3 regions of the Kitasatospora sp. NPDC127121 genome follow, and region 3 is predicted to be linked to each of the others. Evidence: riboswitches for the same ligand, from Rfam matches in the RefSeq annotation. Region 3 holds a riboswitch; each other region holds the start of a gene.
The links. Region 3 has a riboswitch for cobalamin ahead of ACFVHI_RS33280 (FecCD family ABC transporter permease). Riboswitches for the same ligand answer to the same signal wherever they lie in the genome.

Region 1: another riboswitch for cobalamin. It lies ahead of ACFVHI_RS20990 (prenyltransferase/squalene oxidase repeat-containing protein); the one in region 3 lies ahead of ACFVHI_RS33280 (FecCD family ABC transporter permease).
Region 2: another riboswitch for cobalamin. It lies ahead of ACFVHI_RS23580 (HoxN/HupN/NixA family nickel/cobalt transporter); the one in region 3 lies ahead of ACFVHI_RS33280 (FecCD family ABC transporter permease).

What each region holds. Positions count from the first base shown of each region.
Region 1 is NZ_JBHXTQ010000041.1:29,992-35,546, forward strand. Features, by position in the region: gene ACFVHI_RS20985 (hypothetical protein) at 1-316, opposite strand, end outside; gene ACFVHI_RS20990 (prenyltransferase/squalene oxidase repeat-containing protein) at 313-3,312, opposite strand; cobalamin riboswitch at 3,416-3,559, opposite strand; cobalamin riboswitch at 3,637-3,713, shown strand; gene ACFVHI_RS20995 (hypothetical protein) at 3,922-5,298, shown strand; gene ACFVHI_RS21000 (SMI1/KNR4 family protein) at 5,460-5,555, shown strand, end outside.
Region 2 is NZ_JBHXTQ010000050.1:14,610-20,164, forward strand. Features, by position in the region: gene aroQ (type II 3-dehydroquinate dehydratase) at 1-271, shown strand, start outside; gene ACFVHI_RS23565 (AAA family ATPase) at 351-1,247, shown strand; gene ACFVHI_RS23570 (Fpg/Nei family DNA glycosylase) at 1,328-2,137, shown strand; gene ACFVHI_RS23575 (metalloregulator ArsR/SmtB family transcription factor) at 2,191-2,574, opposite strand; cobalamin riboswitch at 2,656-2,870, shown strand; partial or broken gene ACFVHI_RS23580 (HoxN/HupN/NixA family nickel/cobalt transporter) at 2,900-4,003, shown strand; gene rpmG (50S ribosomal protein L33) at 4,160-4,324, opposite strand; gene rpmB (50S ribosomal protein L28) at 4,482-4,718, shown strand; gene rpsN (30S ribosomal protein S14) at 4,718-5,023, shown strand; gene ACFVHI_RS23600 (CobW family GTP-binding protein) at 5,029-5,555, shown strand, end outside.
Region 3 is NZ_JBHXTQ010000101.1:8,804-14,358, reverse strand. Features, by position in the region: gene ACFVHI_RS33295 (GNAT family N-acetyltransferase) at 103-582, opposite strand; gene ACFVHI_RS33290 (ABC transporter substrate-binding protein) at 654-1,655, opposite strand; gene ACFVHI_RS33285 (ABC transporter ATP-binding protein) at 1,672-2,436, opposite strand; gene ACFVHI_RS33280 (FecCD family ABC transporter permease) at 2,436-3,518, opposite strand; cobalamin riboswitch at 3,608-3,747, opposite strand; gene sodN (superoxide dismutase, Ni) at 3,836-4,231, opposite strand; gene sodX (nickel-type superoxide dismutase maturation protease) at 4,542-4,904, shown strand; gene ACFVHI_RS33265 (CGNR zinc finger domain-containing protein) at 4,927-5,517, opposite strand.

The sequences.
Region 1 (5,555 bases), on a different contig from region 3:
TGTAGCCGATCCGGCAGATGAACGCCGGACCGTCGTGCCCGGTCCCGGTGGTCTTCCAGCCGCCCTGGTTGAGCAGGGTGAAGCCGGTGGTCGGCGTGGTCCCGCAGGAGCGCAGCAACGGGCCGCCCCACTTGCTGAAGTCCACGGCGAGCACCACGCCGGAGGTGGTGGTGCACTGGTCGATCGGCAGCGGCGCCGCGGACGCCGGGGCGGTGCCCACGGCGACGCCGCCGAACGCGAGGGCGAAGGTCAGGGCCGCCGCCCCGGACAGCCTGCCGAGCCGACCGCCGAGCCGACCGCCGAGTCCCCGGCTCACCGGTGACGCCCCGGGGCGGCCGCGGCGCGGCGCCGGGCGACGAGGACGGCCGCCGCGCCGAGCGCGGTCAGCACACCCGCGCCCGCCGTCAGCGTCAGGGCCTGGGTTCCGGTCCCGGCCAGGCTGCCGGAACCGGTCTGCGCCGGCACGCCACCGGCGGGGGCGACGGCGACGGGTGCGCCACCGCCACCGCCACCGCCACCGGCCGGAGCGTCGACGCCACCGGCCGACCAGGTGGCCGAACCGTCGCCGGTCGAGGGAACGGCGGTGTCCGAGGGACCAGCCGTGGCGGGAGAGCCCGTCGGGCTCGGCGTGCCCGTGGGCGTGTTCGTGGACGTGTTCGTGGGCGTGCCGGTCGGGGTATCGGTCGGCGTGCCCGTGGGAGTACCAGTGGGCGTGCCCGTCGGCGTGCCGGTCGGCGTACCCGTCGGGGTCGCCGTCCCGGTGGAAGTCGGAGTCGGCGTCGGCGTCGACGTTCCCCCGAGGTCCCGGAACAGCGTGCCGAACGAGATCCCGGTGGCACCGCCGAGCACCTGCGTGGACGCGCGGACGTCCGATCCCGGCTGCCCGGCGGAGGCGACGTTGAACCCGCCGTCGCCGTTCTGCTGACCCGCCAGGAAGTCGCGCGCCTTGGCGATCTGGGCGCCGTACGAGGCCTGGCGCAGCGTCATGCCCTGGATGGCGAGCGCGGCCGAGTTGGTCGAGTCGCCGGCCGCTCCCGGGAAGCCGCCGTCGGGCAACTGCCGCGCGGCGAGCCAGCCGAGGCCCTGGTCGACGGCCCGCGCGGCCTCGTCCCCCGGCACGAGGGCGAGGGCCATGACGGCCATCGCCGTGCTGTCCACGTCGGAGTCCCCGGTGGCGGGGATCAGGCTGGGCCAGGAGCCGTCCTGGTGTTGGAGGCCCTTCAGGTAGGCGATCGCGGGAGCGGCGTTCGTCGAGTCCCCGGCCCGGAGCTGGGCCATGATGCCGAGCGCCTGGGAGAACACCGAGGTGGCGTAGGTGTAGTTGCCGGGCGCCGCGCAGCCGGTGCTCTGGTCGGCCTTGGTGCACACGAGGGCGGCCAGGGCGGCGATCAGGTCGTGGCCGCCGAAGGCGCGCGGGTTGCGGCCGACCGCCTCGGCGAGCAGCGCCTCCTTTCCGATCGAGCCGCCGCCTGCGTACTCGGTGCCGATGCCGGTCCAGTCGTTGACGGTGCGCTCACTGGCGTCCTTGCCCGGCTGGTCCAGGAAGTCGACGATCCTGCGCAGCGCGGCGTCGTCGGTGCCGGTGGCCGCGAGGGCGTAGGCGCCGTCGATGGTGAGGCCGAAGTCGGCGAAGGCCGGGAAGCCCTCGTAGTAGCGGCCGTTGATCAGGCGGGACGGGTCGGTGAGGTAGACGCTGCCCTTGGCGGCGTCGGGGGTTCTTCCGGCAGGCTTCGTGGTGGCGGGCGTCGTCGGCGGCGTGCCGGCGTCCGGGTTGTGCCGAACGCTGGTGAGGTCGGTGCCGGTCAGGGCCAGGATCGCCTGCTCGGTGGCGGCCGGGTCCGGGTCGGTGGTCGACGCGTCGGGGCCGAAGCCGCCGTCCGTACCCTGCCGGGCGGCGAGCCAGGCCGTGGCGGCGGCCCGGCGGGTGTCCTGTCCGGTGGCCTTGAACGCCTGGGCCGCGCTCGCGGTGCTGATGGTGTCGCCGGGGGCGCCGAGGTACGGGAGCAGGGATCCGTCGGCCTGCTGTCCGGCCGCGAGCTGGTCCGAAGCCTTCTTCGCCGCCGTCTCGTACCCGGGGGCCGTACGCAGGGCGAGGACTGCGAGGCCGGTGGTGAGCGGGTCGGACTCGCAGTGCTCGCCGGCGACGATCATCGATCCGGCCACCCCGCCGTCGGCGCACTGGAGCGCCGTGAAGCGGGCGAGCGCCGGGGCGGGTGGCGTGACGCCGGCGCGTTGGAGGGCGATGACGCCGAGGGACTGGACCCAGGGCGAGGCCGCGCCGAGGAAGTCCCCGGCGGCGGTGCACTTGCCGTTCTCCCCCGCCGCCGTGCAGACGTGGCCGGTGAGCGCGGCGATCAGGTCCCGGCCGCCGAAGGCCCGGGGATCGCCGCCGGTGCTCTCGGCGACGAGGGCCAGCAGTGCGGCGGCCCTCGCATCGGGCCGGCCGGCCGGTCCGTCGGGGTACAGGAAGGCGTCGGTGTGGGCGGCGAGGAAGGCGGTCGTCCTGCGCAGCGCCGGGTCCTGCGTGCCGGCGGCGGCGAGGGCGATGGCGGTGAGGGCGGTCCGGGGGTAGTCCGGCCCCTCGACGGCCCAGTTCTCCATGTGGTCGCCGCCGACGAGTTGGCGGGCCAGCCAGGCCACAGCGGCCGCCGGGTCACCGGCGGTGGACGGCCCGGTCGGTGTCGGGGTCGCCGAGGGCGACGGCGAGGCGGATGGCGAGGCGGACGGCGAAGCCGACGAACCGCCGCTCTTCGCTCTCACGGAGTCCGGGGTGAAGCCCGGTGCCCCGCTGGTACCGCCGATGTCGGTGCCGCCGTACACCCAGGCCTCGACCTCGCCGGGCTTGGGCTTCTGCGTCCCGGCGCCGAACCGGCTGTAGGACCAGGCCTGTTGGCCGGGTTCGGCGATCCAGTACGACCAGTACGCGGTGGCCTGCGGGGTGTTGACGCAGGGTTCCTCGGCCGGCGTCGGGTACTGGGTGCCGCTGTTGAAGGTCCCGGTTCCGAGTCGGCAGATGAAGGCGGGCCCGTCGTGCTCGGTTCCGGCGGTGGTGAAGCCGGCGGCGCGCAGCAGGTTCATCCCGGTCGTGGGGTGGGCGTCGCAGCCCCGGACGACGCCGCCGCCCCAGTGGGTGAAGTCGACGGCGACGATCGCGCCCGTCGTCGCCGTGCACTGCTCGATCGGGTCGGCGGCCGCGGTGCCGGGGCGCCCGAACAGGACGCTTCCGCAGGCGGCGACCGCGACAGCACCGGCGACCACCACGGACGCGAGGTCCCGGTTCCTGTGACGTGTGCGACTGCTGCTGACCCTCACGACGACTCCCTGGTCGGTCGACGCAGGACGCAACGGCGCAGCCGACGGTCTCCTGGGCAGGGACCGTCCGGACCGCGTCGTAGTCCGCGACGACGCAAGTGCTCTGTGAACAGGCCCCCGGTCCAGGCATTCCGGCTCACCCACCACAGGTGGGTCCACGGTTGCGGGTCAGCGCCGGAGTTGGACCGGCTTCCCCTGAATGCCGAGGGCAAAAAATCGGTTCATCAGACCACGGCGGTCGAACGGGAGTCAACGGGTCGTCATATCGATCACATCACCTCGTCGGCCGGTGCGCCGTGCGGTAGCGTCCGCGGTGGCCGAGCGGGGGAACCCGGTGCGAATCCGGGGCTGACGCGCAGCGGTGTGGGGTGGCCATCGTGCCGCCCTGAGCCCGAATGCCCGCCCGGCCACGCACCATGGCGAAAGCCGGCCCACGCGATCCGGGCGGCGACCGCTCCGGCAGTCGCGCGCCCTCCAACGGACGCCGGAACTCCGGGGCAGGGTCGGCGCCCGCCACCCCAAGGAGCCTGTCCCGTGTCCCTCCTCGCCCCCTCGCGGACCACCCCCTCTCGGACCACCCCCTCCCGCGCCGCCTCCGCCGCCTCCGCCATCACCGTCGCCCTGACGGCCGGCGCACTCCTGCTCTCCGCCGTCCCCGCCCACGCGACGGCCAGCCCGACCCAGATAGCCACCTCGAAGAGCACCGGCGTCACCTACCTGAAGTCGCTCCAGGCCGCCGACGGCAGCTACGTCACCGGCGGCGGGCTCTCCAACGAGTGGGCGTTCAGCGCACTCGCGGCCGCCGGCACGGCCGCCGCCGACGTCACCCCCGGCGGCGACCCCACCAAGAACGCCCGCCTGGTGTACCGCAACCAGCTCGCCGCCCCCGGCTGGCCGAGCGCCTCGCCGGTCGTCACGGACTACGAGCGCGGCATCCTCAACGCCTACGCCGCCGGCATCGACCCCGCCCGGGTCGGCCCGGGCCGCAACCTCGTCGCCGACCTCGCCGCCTACTGGCAGACCGCCGAACCCGGCTACTACGGCCCGTCCGCCAACTTCAACGGCACCGTCTTCGGCCTCCTCGCCCTCGCGGGCGCCAAGACCCAGGCCGGCAGCCCCCGCGTCCCGCAGCCGCTGCTCGACGCCTCCGTCACGGCGGTGCGCGCCAACCAGCACAACGACGGCGGCTGGAACTTCAGCAAGGCCGCGGGCGACCCGAACGCCCTCGCCCAGGGCAGCGACATCGACATGACCGGTGCCGCCATGGCCTCGCTCTGCACCGGGGGCGTCCCCGCCACCGACCCGGCGATCGTCGCCGCCAAGAACTTCCTCAAGGGCAAGCTCACCGCCTCCGGCGCCTTCAACGCCATGTTCGGCGTCAACACCGACTCCAACGGCTGGGCCGTCTCCGGCCTCAACGCCTGCGGCATCAACCCCCAGGGCGCCGACTTCACCAGCGGCACCGGCAAGAGCCCCGTCGACTTCCTGATCGCCCAGCAGTTCAAGCCCGGCGGCGGCTTCAAGTACCTGCCCACCGACACCACCCCCTCCCCCTACGCCTCCGTCGACGGCCTGCGCGCCGTCGCCGGCGCCGGCTTCACCGCCACCCCGCCGGCCCCGACCACCGCCGGCGAGCCCGCCTGGGCCGCCGCCACCACCTTCGTCCCCGGCACCGCCGCCAAGCTCGCGCTGGTCATCGACGACGGCACCGGCGCGCTCAAGGTCTGCGCCGTCACCCTCACCCCGACCGGCACCACCGCGACCCTCGGCGACGTCCTCGACTCCGCCGCATCCGCGACCCCCGCCGGCTGCGTCACCGCCGTCACCCCGTCCTCCGGCACCGGCGCCGTCACCGCGATCAACGGCACCGCCAACAGCGGCTCCTCCACCTGGAAGGTCAGCCTGGACGGCGCCACCGCCACCACCGCCACCCGGGCCACCACCGTCCACCTCGGCGACACCGTCTCGCTCCGCTACGGCAACTGATCCGAAGGTCCCGGTCGTCCTGGACGCCGGGGACGAGCTTCGAACCGTTGAGATCGAGCGGGGCCCGTCAGCCGGCGGTCTTCCGGTCGGGTCAGTGGCTTGTCGGAGCCGTCGCCTAAAGTGCAGCTTCTGACGACGGGCGGCCGGAGAGGGGTCAGGTAATGACCGAGGCATGGGACCGACTGCGGGCGATCATGGGCGAGCCGGTGTACACCCCGGCGCGGGTGCCGTGGGAGCTGGCACCGGCCGAGCTCGGG
Region 2 (5,555 bases), on a different contig from region 3:
GGTGGAGTGGCTGCACGAGGCGGCCGACGGCAAGGTGCCCGTGGTGATCAACCCGGGCGCGTTCACGCACTACTCGTACGCGATGCGGGACGCCGCCTCGCAGCGCACCGCGCCGCTGATCGAGGTGCACATCTCCAACCCGTACGCCCGGGAGACCTTCCGGCACACCTCGGTGATCGCCGCGGTGGCCTCCGGCACCATCGCGGGATTCGGGCTCGGCTCCTACGAGCTGGCCCTGCGCGCCCTGGCCGAGCAACTCACCACGCGCTGACGCCTGGTCAGCGGCCCGGCGGCGGACTGTGCCCGCCGCCGGGCCGCCGTGTAGTCTCCCCGCTGAGAGGTGTCGGGAGGTGACCGTGACGCAGTACGCCGGGGGTGGGCACGTCCCGCCGCGTCCCGCCGCTCCGCCGGGGCCGCAGCCGTCGGGGGCCGCCGCGCCGCCGCCGGTGCCGCCCGTTCCGGCCCCTGTTCCCGCCGCTGCGCCGCCGGCTCCGGCCGCTCCGGTGCCGCTCGTTCCGGTGCCGCCTGCTCCCGTGCCGCCCGCTCCGGCTCCTGTCTCCGCGCCCGCTCCGGCCGCACCCGCGCCCGCGCCCAGTGCGCCGGTCCCCGTCGGGGCCACCGGGCACTTCGTGCTGCCCTCCGGCGCGCCCGTGCAACTCCCCGCCCACCCGCCGCAGCGGCACGCGCCCGCCAGTCCGATCGCCGTCCTGCTGATCGGCCCGGCCGGGGCGGGCAAGACCACCGTCGCCCGGTACTGGGCCGAGCGCCGGCCCAGCCCGACCGCGCACATCAGCCTGGACGACGTCCGCGAGTGGGTGCAGTCCGGCTTCGCCAACCCGCAGTCCGGCTGGAACAACGCCTCCGAGGCGCAGTACCGGCTGGCCCGCCGCACCTGCGGCTTCGCCTGCCGCAACTACCTCGCCAACGGCATCTCCTGCATCATCGACGACGCCGTCTTCCCGGACCGCCCGGCCATCGGCCTCGGCGGCTGGAAGCGGCACATCGGCCCCGGCATGATCCCGGTCGTGCTGCTGCCCAGCCTGGACTCCGTGCTGCACCGCAACGCCCGGCGCGGCGGTACCCGGCGGCTCGGTGACGAGGAGGTGGCGCGGATCCACGGCCGGATGGCCGGCTGGTACAACTCCGGGCTGCCGATCATCGACAACTCGTACCTGGACGTGGCCGGCACCGCCGCCGAGCTGGACCGCGTCATCCTGGCCCGGCTGATGGGCATGCCGGTCCGCTGACCTGCGACGATCCGGCGCTGTCGGTGCCGACTGCGATGATGTGCGGGTCCTGTCGAACCACCCCGGGGGAGCTGACGCCCGTGCCGGAAGGCCACATCATCCACCGCCTCGCCGCCGAGAACCGGAAGGCCTTCGGCGGCCGCCCGGTCGAGGTGTCCAGCCCGCAGGGCCGGTTCGCCGACGAGGCCAAGGCCATCGACGGGCAGCTGCTCACCGCGGCCGAAGCCGTCGGCAAGCACCTGTTCCTCGGCTTCGAGGAGGGCGGCTGGGTGCACGTCCACCTCGGCCTCTACGGCGGCTTCGCCTTCGGCACCGGGCCCGCGCCCGAGCCGGTCGGCCTGGTCCGGCTGCGGCTGGCCAACGACGACGGCTACGCCGACCTGCGCGGCCCCAACACCTGCGCGCTGGTCACCGGCGCGGAGAAGGCCGCCGTCGCCGCCCGGCTGGGCCCCGACCCGCTGCGCGCCGACGCCGATCCGCAGGCCGCCTGGCGCCGGATATCGGCGAGCCGTACGACCGTCGCCGCGCTGCTGATGGACCAGAAGGTGCTGGCCGGGGTGGGCAACGTCTACCGGGCCGAGGTGCTGTTCCGCCACGGGATCAACCCGCACCGCGCCGGCCGCGACCTCACCCGGGGCGAGTGGGACGCGATCTGGGCCGACCTGGTCGCCCTGATGCACGAGGGCGTCGGCGCGGGCCGGATCGACACCGTCCGGCCCGAGCACACCCCCGAGGCGATGGGCCGCCCGCCGCGCGTCGACGACCACGGCGGCGAGGTGTACGTCTACCGGCGGGCCGCGATGCCCTGCCTGGTCTGCGGCACCGACGTCCGGGCGGAGCAGCACGCCGCGCGCAACCTCTTCTGGTGCCCCACCTGCCAGGCGGCCTGACCGGGTCCGCGGTTGCTCCGGCCGGCCCCCCGGCGTGTCCTCCGGGGGGCCGGTCAGCCGACGGCCGCGGTGGGCTCGTGGTGTTCGGCGGCGGCGCACGCGTCGAGGAGGGGGCGCATGGCCTCGTCCACGAGCCGGTAGCGCACGACCCGCCCGTCCTTGTCCCCGGTGACCACGCCCGCGGTGCGGAGCAGTCGCAGGGCCTGGGACACGGCGGGGTCGCGCATGCCGGTGGCGACGGCGAGGTCGGAGACGGCGAGCGGGCCGGCCCGGTGGAGGGCGAGCAGGAGGGCGAGCCGCCCGGGGTCGGCGAGCAGGGAGAACCGCTCGGCCCAGGTGCGGACGTGCGCGGGGTCGCCGATCGCGGCGATGGCCTCGCAGACCCGGTGTCCGTCGATGGTGCGGTGGCCCGCGCGGTCGGCCGGTACGAGATGCATGCGCACATTGTTGCAGGAGGGGGCCTGTGATCCTGGACACCTGCGCAGGTGCGCAGCCTTGCAAGGGTGGGTCCTGGCCCCTACGGTGTTCCCCGCCGTGGTGCTCGGGAAGACCGGTGACGGATCCTCAGGGGTCCCAGTCCGGAGCGGCCCTCGCCACTGTGATCGGGCCATCGTGATCGTCGACGATGGAGAGACGTCCGTACCCACGACGCCACTGGGAGCCTCGCGCACCTGGGAAGGCGGGTACGGGACCCCCGTAAGCCAGGAGACCGGCCACGGCATCTCACGAAGTGTTTCCACGAGGTGCTGGAGCGTGACCCGAATGACCCTGCCCGAAACCGCCGCCGCCGAGGCGCCGGCGACACCGTCCGTGCTGCCCACGTTCCGCTGGAAGCGCGAGGACACCGTTCGCACGGCCGGGCTGATGGGGGTGATCCTGGCCATGCACGTGGTGGCGTTCGGGACGCTCATCTTCCTGGTCGCGCCCCACAACTACGCGGTCGGCACCCAGGTCTTCGGCGTGGGCCTGGGGATCACCGCGTACACCCTCGGCATGCGGCACGCCTTCGACGCCGACCACATCGCGGTGATCGACAACACCACCCGCAAACTGATGGCGGACGGCAAGCGGCCGGTCTCGGTCGGCTTCTGGTTCGCCCTCGGGCACTCCTCGATGGTGGTGCTGATGGCCGCCCTGGTGGCGGGCGGCGCGCAGCTGGCCAGCACGCTGATGGACGACGACTCGACCACCCACAAGTGGCTCGGGATGGTCGGCACGACGGCCTCCGGCGCGTTCCTCTACCTGATCGGCGCGCTCAACCTGGCCGCGCTGCTCGGCATCCTCAAGGTGTTCCGGGCGATGCGGGCCGGGTCGTACGACGAGGCGCAGCTGGAGGAGCACCTCAACTCGCGCGGCTTCATGGCCCGGGTGCTGAACCGGGCGACCCGCTCGATCACCCGGCCCGGGCAGATGTTCCCGGTGGGCATGGTGCTGGGGCTGGGCTTCGACACCGCGACCGAGGTCACCCTGATGGTGATGGCCGGGTCGGGCGCGGCGGCCGGGCTGCCCTGGTACGCGATCGTCTGCCTGCCGCTGCTGTTCGCGGCCGGGATGAGCCTGTTCGACACCCTGGACGGGACGTTCATGAACTTCGCGTACCAGTGGGCCTTCGCCAACCCGGTCCGGAAGGTCTACTACAACCTGACGATCACCGGGCTGTCGATCGCGGTGGCCTTCGTCATCGGCACCATCGAGCTGGTCGGCGTGCTGCACGAGAAGCTCGATCTGACCGACCCGGTCACCGGCTGGATCGCGGGCATCTCGCTGGACAACGTCGGCTACGCGATCGCCGGGCTGTTCGTGGTGGTCTGGGCCGCGGCGACCGCCAACTGTACGGGGGCGGGGGTGGATATGTGCTGGGCGGCCGCCGTGTTGGGCGGGCGGCGCGCGGCGCCGGCTGCCACCCGCGACGGCGCCTCCCCCGGGATCCCGGGGGAGGCGCCGTTTCGTCGCTGCGGGGCGGTACGGGTCGCTGCCGGTCGGCGTTTCGTCGGTGCGGGGTTCAGTTCGGGCGGGCGGGGTTCAGCGCTCTTCGCGGAAGTCGACGTGCCGGCGCGCGATCGGGTCGTACTTGCGCAGGACCATCCGGTCCGGGTCGTTGCGGCGGTTCTTGCGGGTCACGTACGTGTAGCCGGTGCCGGCGGTGGAGCGGAGCTTGATGACGGGGCGCAGTTCACTACGGGCCATGGGTGTCCTCCCGGGTTGGCGGGTTGGCGGGTTGGCGGGTTGGCGGGTTGGCGGGGCGTTCGGGGCCGGGGCGAAACCGTACACCGAAATGGAAGTCATTTTCATCTGGTGTAACGTGAGCTCCGTCCTGCCCATTCCCGGACGTCAGGGAGCACCCATGTCCGCCCGCTGCCAACTCACCGGCCGCAAGCCCGGATTCGGCAACGCGATCTCGCACTCGCACCGCCGCACCCGCCGCCGCTTCGACCCCAACATCCAGCACAAGCGCTACTGGCTGCCCGGCGAGGGCCGGTACGTCCGGCTCACCCTCAGCGCCAAGGGCATCCGCACCATCGACACGATCGGCATCGAGGCCGCCGTCGCCCGCATCCGCGCCCGAGGGGGGAAGGTCTGATGGCCAAGCAGAGCAAGATCGCCAGGAACGAGCAGCGCCGCGCCGTCGTGGCCCGGTACGCCGAGCGCCGCGCCGAGCTCAAGCGGATCATCGCCCACCCCGGCACCGCCCCCGCCGAACGCGCCGCCGCCCAGGCCGAACTCGCCCGCCAGCCCCGCGACGCCAGCGCCACCCGGATCCGCAACCGCGACGCCGTCGACGGCCGCCCCCGCGGCTACCTGCGGGCCTTCGGCCTCTCCCGGGTCAACCTCCGCGTCCACGCCCACGCCGGCCACCTGCCCGGCGTCCGCAAGGCCAGCTGGTGAGCGGCGTGGACGGGATCAAGCTGCCCGTGGTGGTCGTCGCAGGACTGCATGCCGCCGAACGCCGCGCCGCCGTCCGGGAGTTGGCCGCGGCCGCGGTGGACGCAGTGGTCCTCCACCATGACCTGCGGGAGGCCTCGCAGGGTGTCGTCCACCGTGAACTGCGCGACGCGGGAGGCGGGTTCGACGCCGCCGACGTCCCACTGGTGAACGACTGCCCCTGCTGCGCCCTGCGCGAAGACCTGCTGCCGCGACTGCTGCGGATCGCCGACGAAGGCCGGTACGGACTCGCGATCGTCGAACTGTGGGGCGGCAGCGACCCGCACCCGGCCGTCGAGGTGATCGCCGGGGGAGAGGCGGACGGCCGCCATCTGGAGGACGCCGTCGAACTCGCGGGCGTGGTCACGGCCGTCGACCCGGACCGGCTGATCGGCGAACTCTCCGTCTCCGACGACCTGGTGGACCACGGCGAGCACACCGCCCGCCAGGACCAGCGGACCCGCGCGGAGGCGCTCGCCCACCAGGTCGAGTACGC
Region 3 (5,555 bases):
ATCCGCCTGAGACCTTACCGCCTTCCGCACGCCGGCCGGGGCTCGGGAGTCACTCATGGTAAGCCATCGCGACGCAGGGTGGCAGGGGTTCGGACGGTCCGTTCAGTGACCGCCGCCGGCGGCGGCGAGCGCCTCGCCGGTGAGCCGGTAGACGGTCCAGCCGTCCATCGGCACCGCGCCGAGGGACTTGTAGAAGTCGATCGAGGGCGTGTTCCAGTCGAGCACCGACCACTCCACCCGCGCGTAGCCGCGCTCGACGGCGATCCGCGCCAGTTCCAGCAGCAGCGCCTTGCCGTGGCCGCCGCCGCGGGACTGCGGGCGGACGTACAGGTCCTCCAGGTAGATCCCGTGGGTGCCGCGCCAGGTCGAGAAGTTGAGGAACCAGACCGCGAAGCCGACCGGCTCGCCGGTGGCGTCGTCCTCGGCGATCAGGCCGAACAGCGCCGGGTTGGCGCCGAACAGGGCGTCGCGCAGCTGCTCCTCGGTGGCCACGGCCTCCTGCGGGGCCTTCTCGTACTCCGCGAGCTCGCGGATCAGGGCGAGGATGACGGGAACGTCGGTCACGACGGCGGTGCGGATCATGCCGCGAGCCTACTGCGCGCCCCCGCCCGCGGCCCAGGCCCTGATCGGGGCCCGGGCCGGGGGCGGGCGGGTCAGCGGGCCGGGACGGTGCGCAGGTAGTCGGCCAGCGCGGCGATCGCGGCCGGGTTGCGCGGGCTCTCCACCAGGTCGACGTAGTCCAGGACGAAGATCCGGTCGTTCCTGACCGCCGAGACGCCGGCCAGCGGCGGGAAGGACTTCAGGAAGGCGCGCTTGGCGTCGGCGCCGGTCTCGCCGTAGTTGTTGATCAGGATCACCTCGGGGTCGCGCTGCACCACGCTCTCCCAGCCGACGGTGACCCAGGTGTCCGCGAGGTCGCCCATCACGTTGGCCCCGCCGGCCTTGGCGATGATCTCGTCGGCCGCGGCGAACTTCCCGGCGGTGTACGGCTTGTCCTGCCCGCTGTCGTACAGGAACACGGACGGCCGGCGCTCGGGCTGCGGGGCGGCGGCGACCTGCGCCTTGAAACCGGCGACCAGCTTGTCCGCCCGGTCGCGGACGTCGAAGATCTCGCCGAGGTTGGCCAGGTCGGTGTAGAGCGCGTCCAGCGGGGACATCACACCGCGCTCGGTGCCCTTGCCGCTGCGGCAGGACTCGCTGAGCACGTACGAGGCGATGCCGAGGTCCCCCAGCGCCTGCGGGGTGAAGCCGCGGCCCTCGTCGAAGCCGTAGTGCCAGCCGGCGAAGACCAGGTCGGCCTTGGCGCCCAGCACGATCTCCTTGGTGATCTCCTTCTTGGAGAGCCACGCGGTCTGCTGGTAGCCGTCCTTCCAGGCGACCTGGTCGACCCGGCCCTTGTCGTCGGGCATCACGTAGCCGGCCATCCGGTCGGCCAGGCCGAGGGCGAGCATCAGCTCGGTGATGCCGACGTCGTTGGTCACCGTCCGGGCGGGCTTCTGCGGGAAGGTGAGCTTGGCGCCGCAGTTCTCCACGGTCACCGGGTAGTGGGCGGAGGCGGCGGGGGCGTCGCCGCTCGGGGCGATCTCGGCGCCGCAGGCGGTGAGCCCGAGGGTGAGCAGGGCGGTGATGGCAACGGCCTTGGTGCGCACGGGGATTCCTTCGGGGGGTGGGTCAGATCCGGTCGAAGAGCAGTTGGACGGCGCCGGTCACCGGGTGCCGGACGGGGGTGGCCCGGACGCCGAACACCTCGGCCAGCAGGGCGGGTCGGAGCACCTCGGCGGGCGGCCCCGAGGCGACGATCCGGCCGGCTTGCAGCACGTACAGCAGGTCGCAGTGGCCGGCCGCCAGGTTGAGGTCGTGCAGCGCGGTGAGCACCGTCGGGCCGGCCTCCCGGACCAGCGCCAGCACGTCCAACTGGTGGGCGATGTCCAGGTGGTTGGTGGGTTCGTCCAGCACCAGCAGCCGGGGCTCCTGGACCAGCGCGCGGGCGATCAGCACCCGCTGCTTCTCGCCGCCGGACAGGCTCAGGAAGCCCCGCCCGGCCAACTGCTCGGCGCCGACCTTGCGCAGCGCCTCGGTGCAGCGGGCGTGGTCGTCCGCGCCCGGGCCGCCCAGGCCGCGCCGGTGCGGCAGCCGGCCCATGGCGATCACCTCGGCCACCGTGAAGTCGAACTCGGCGGAGTGCTCCTGGGGGAGTGCGGCCACCCGCCGGGCGGCCTCGCGCGCGGTCAGCGCGTGCAGGTCCGTGCCGTCCAGCAGGACGGCCCCGGCGGCCGGCCGCAGCGCCCGGTAGACGCAGCGCAGCAGCGTCGACTTGCCGCTGCCGTTCGGTCCGATCAGTCCGACCACCTGCCCGGCGGCGGCGTCCAGGGCGACGTCGTGGACCAGCCGGGCACCGGCCAGCTCGACCGAGACGGAGTCCAGGGCGAGATCCATCAGCGGCCTCCGAAGGAATAGCCGCGACGGCGCATCAGCAGCAGGAAACAGGGCACCCCGAGCACCGCGGTGACCACCCCGACCGGCAGTTCGGCGGGCGCCAGCAGGGTGCGCGAGACGATGTCCACCCAGACCAGCAGCAGCGCCCCGGCGAGCGGCGCGACCAGCAGCACCCGGCGGTGCCCGGCGCCGACCAGCATCCGGGCCAGGTGCGGCACCATCAGCCCGACGAAGCCGATCGCCCCGCTGACGGCCACCACTGTGCCGGTGACGGCGGCGGTCACCACGAACAGCTCGCGGCGCAGCCGGTCCGGGTCCACGCCCAGCGAGGCGGCCGTCTCGTCGCCCATGGCGAGCGCGTCCAGCCGGCCGGCGGCGCAGGCCAGGTACGCCAGGCCGGCCAGCACGGTGGCGGCGGCGATCGGCACGGAGCCCCAGGTGGCGCCGCCGAGGCTGCCGAGCAGCCACATCATGGCGTCCCGGGCGGCCTCGCCGCGGGCGGCCGCGAAGACCATCAGCGCGGTGGCGGCGGAGAAGCCGTAGGAGAGCGCGGTGCCGGTGAGCACCAGCCGCAGCGGGGTGAGCCCGTAGGCCGTCCGCGCCGCGAGGTAGACCAGCACCATGGCGACCAGCGCGGAGCCGAACGCGGAGGCCGAGATCGCCCACACCCCGAGCGAGGCGAAGGCGCCGAGCAGCAGCACCGCGTTGGCGCCGACGGCCGCGCCGGAGGAGATGCCGAGCACGAACGGGTCGGCCAGCGCGTTGCGCACCAGGGCCTGGACGGCGACCCCGGTGGCGGCCAGCCCGGCGCCGACCACGGCGGCCAGCACGGCGCGCGGCAGCCGGATCTCCCAGACGATCGCGTAGGCGGCGGCCTCCTCCGCCTCCAGCCGTCCGCCCGTCAGCCCGGCGGCCAGCAGCCGCAGGACGCGGGGCAGGCCGATCCCGGAGGCGCCCAGCGCCACGCCGCAGAGCAGCGAGAGCAGCAGGGCGGCGGCCAGGCCGACGGCGAGCGGGAGGGCGGGTATTCGGCGGGCGGGCGGGCTCGTTGCGCCACTGCCCGCGGCTGCGGTGCTGCTCACGGTGCGCCTTGCCTCGGGCCGCGGGTGCGCGGGGGCGGCACCGGTCGGGCGCGGGCCCGGGCGCCATCCCCTCGCAGTCCACGGCGAGTTGTCGGGAGTTCAGCGGCCGGGGGCGATCGGGCTGGCACGGCCCCGAAGGCCGTGCTCACCGTTGCGGGTCAGCGCCGGATTCACACCGGACTTCCCCCTCGGACGCCCTGGCAGCATAACAGCCACTCAGGCTAGGCAACCCTTACCGGGCTCGGGTGGGGCGTGAACGCACGACCGCCCCCGTCCGGGCTCGCGGACGGGGGCGGTCGGGTGGCGACGCGTCAGGCTCAGGCCTGCTTGGTCTCCCAGAAGATCTTGTCGACCTCGGCGATCAGGTCCAGCAGGGCCTGGCCGGTGGCGGGGTCGGTGGACGCCTTGGCGGCCGAGGCGGCCTTCAGGGTGTCGTTGATCAGCTGGTGCAGCTGCGGGTACTTCTCGAAGTGCGGGGCCTTGAAGTAGTCGCTCCACAGCACCGAGATGTGGTGCTTGACGGCCTCGGCACGCTGCTCCTTGATGATCAGGGCGCGGGTGCGGAAAGCCGGGTCCTCGTTGGCCTGGTACTTCTCCTGGGTGCCCTTGACCGACTCGGCCTCGATCCGGGCCTGCGCCGGGTCGTACACGCCGCAGGGCAGGTCACAGTGGGCGTGGGCGGTGGCGCGCGGTGCAAACAGACGAGAGAACATGGGAGTCCTTCCTTAGATCGTCTTCCCGCGCCCGAGATTACCCTTCCGCCCCCGGGGTTTCGCGATCGGGCGGTGGGCCTAGGGCAAAAGGCGGACCCGGAACCGGGGTAATCCGGACATCGAACGGATCGAACGGGGTGACGGTCCGTACGGCAGACTGGGACCGGGCGGTCCGGGAGGAGGAGTCGTGGCGCGGAGCACGGAACCAGCGGGCACGGAACCAGCGGGCACGGAACCGGCGGGCACGGAACCCCGGGGGCGGGGCGGCGGCGCGGTGCCGTTCGGGCTGGTCGACGTGGCGGGCCCGTCGATGGTCCCGACCCTGCGCGAGGGCGACCAGTTGCTGGTGCGCTACGGCGCGCCGATCCGGCCCGGCGCGGTGGTGCTCTTCCGGCACCCCTTCCAGCAGGACCTGCTGGTGGTGAAGCGGGCCGCCGAGCGGCGTCCGAGGGGCTGGTGGCTGCTGTCCGACAACCGGCCGGTGGACAGCGACAGCCGAAGCTACGGCCCGGTCCCGGACGAACTGGTGCTCGGCCGGGTGCTGCTGAGGCTGCGCCCGCGCCCGGCCTGGCTGGCGCCGGGGCGGCGGCTGGAGCGGCTGCTGCTGAGCACCCGGCTGGCCCGGGTGCCGGGCCTGGCCCGCCGCCTGGGCGTCTGGGCGGAGCAGCTCTGACCCCCTGGGCCCTGCCGGGGACCTAGCCGGCGGCGCCGAGTGCCGTGGCCTCGGCCTCCTGGCGCTTGCGGGCCCGGTACGCGGCGACGTTGGCGCGGGTCGCGCAGCGGTCCGAGCAGTAGCGGCGGGAGCGGTTGGTCGAGGTGTCCAGGTAGGCGTTGCGGCAGGGCGCGGCCTGGCAGATGCCGAGCCGGTCGGCGCCCAGCTCGGTCAGGTGGACGGCCAGGCCCATGCAGGCGACCGCGCTGAAGTGCGCGGTGGCGGTCGGCGAGTTGTCGGCCAGGTGCAGGTGCCAGCGCGGCCGGCCGGCGTCGTCCAGGTAGTCGTGCCCGGAGACCAGCGGGCTGACCGGGTACTCCATCAGCAGGCTGTTCAGCAGGTCGACGCCCCGGATCTCGTCGCCCTCGGCGGCGGCCTCGAAGACCCCGCGCAGCCTGGTCCGCACCGCCCGCAGCCGGGGCAGGTCGGACTCGTCGGCCTGTGCGGCGGCCCGCGAGGAGTCGGAGAACAGGCCGCGCACCGCGTCCACGGACGTCAGCGTGTCGGTGCCGCGTTCGGGCTCCTCGGTGTTCACCAGCCGAACGGCGAGATCGGCGTACGAGGCGAGCTCCACGGAGGTCCTTCCAAAAGGTCGGTAACGGGCTGATTGCG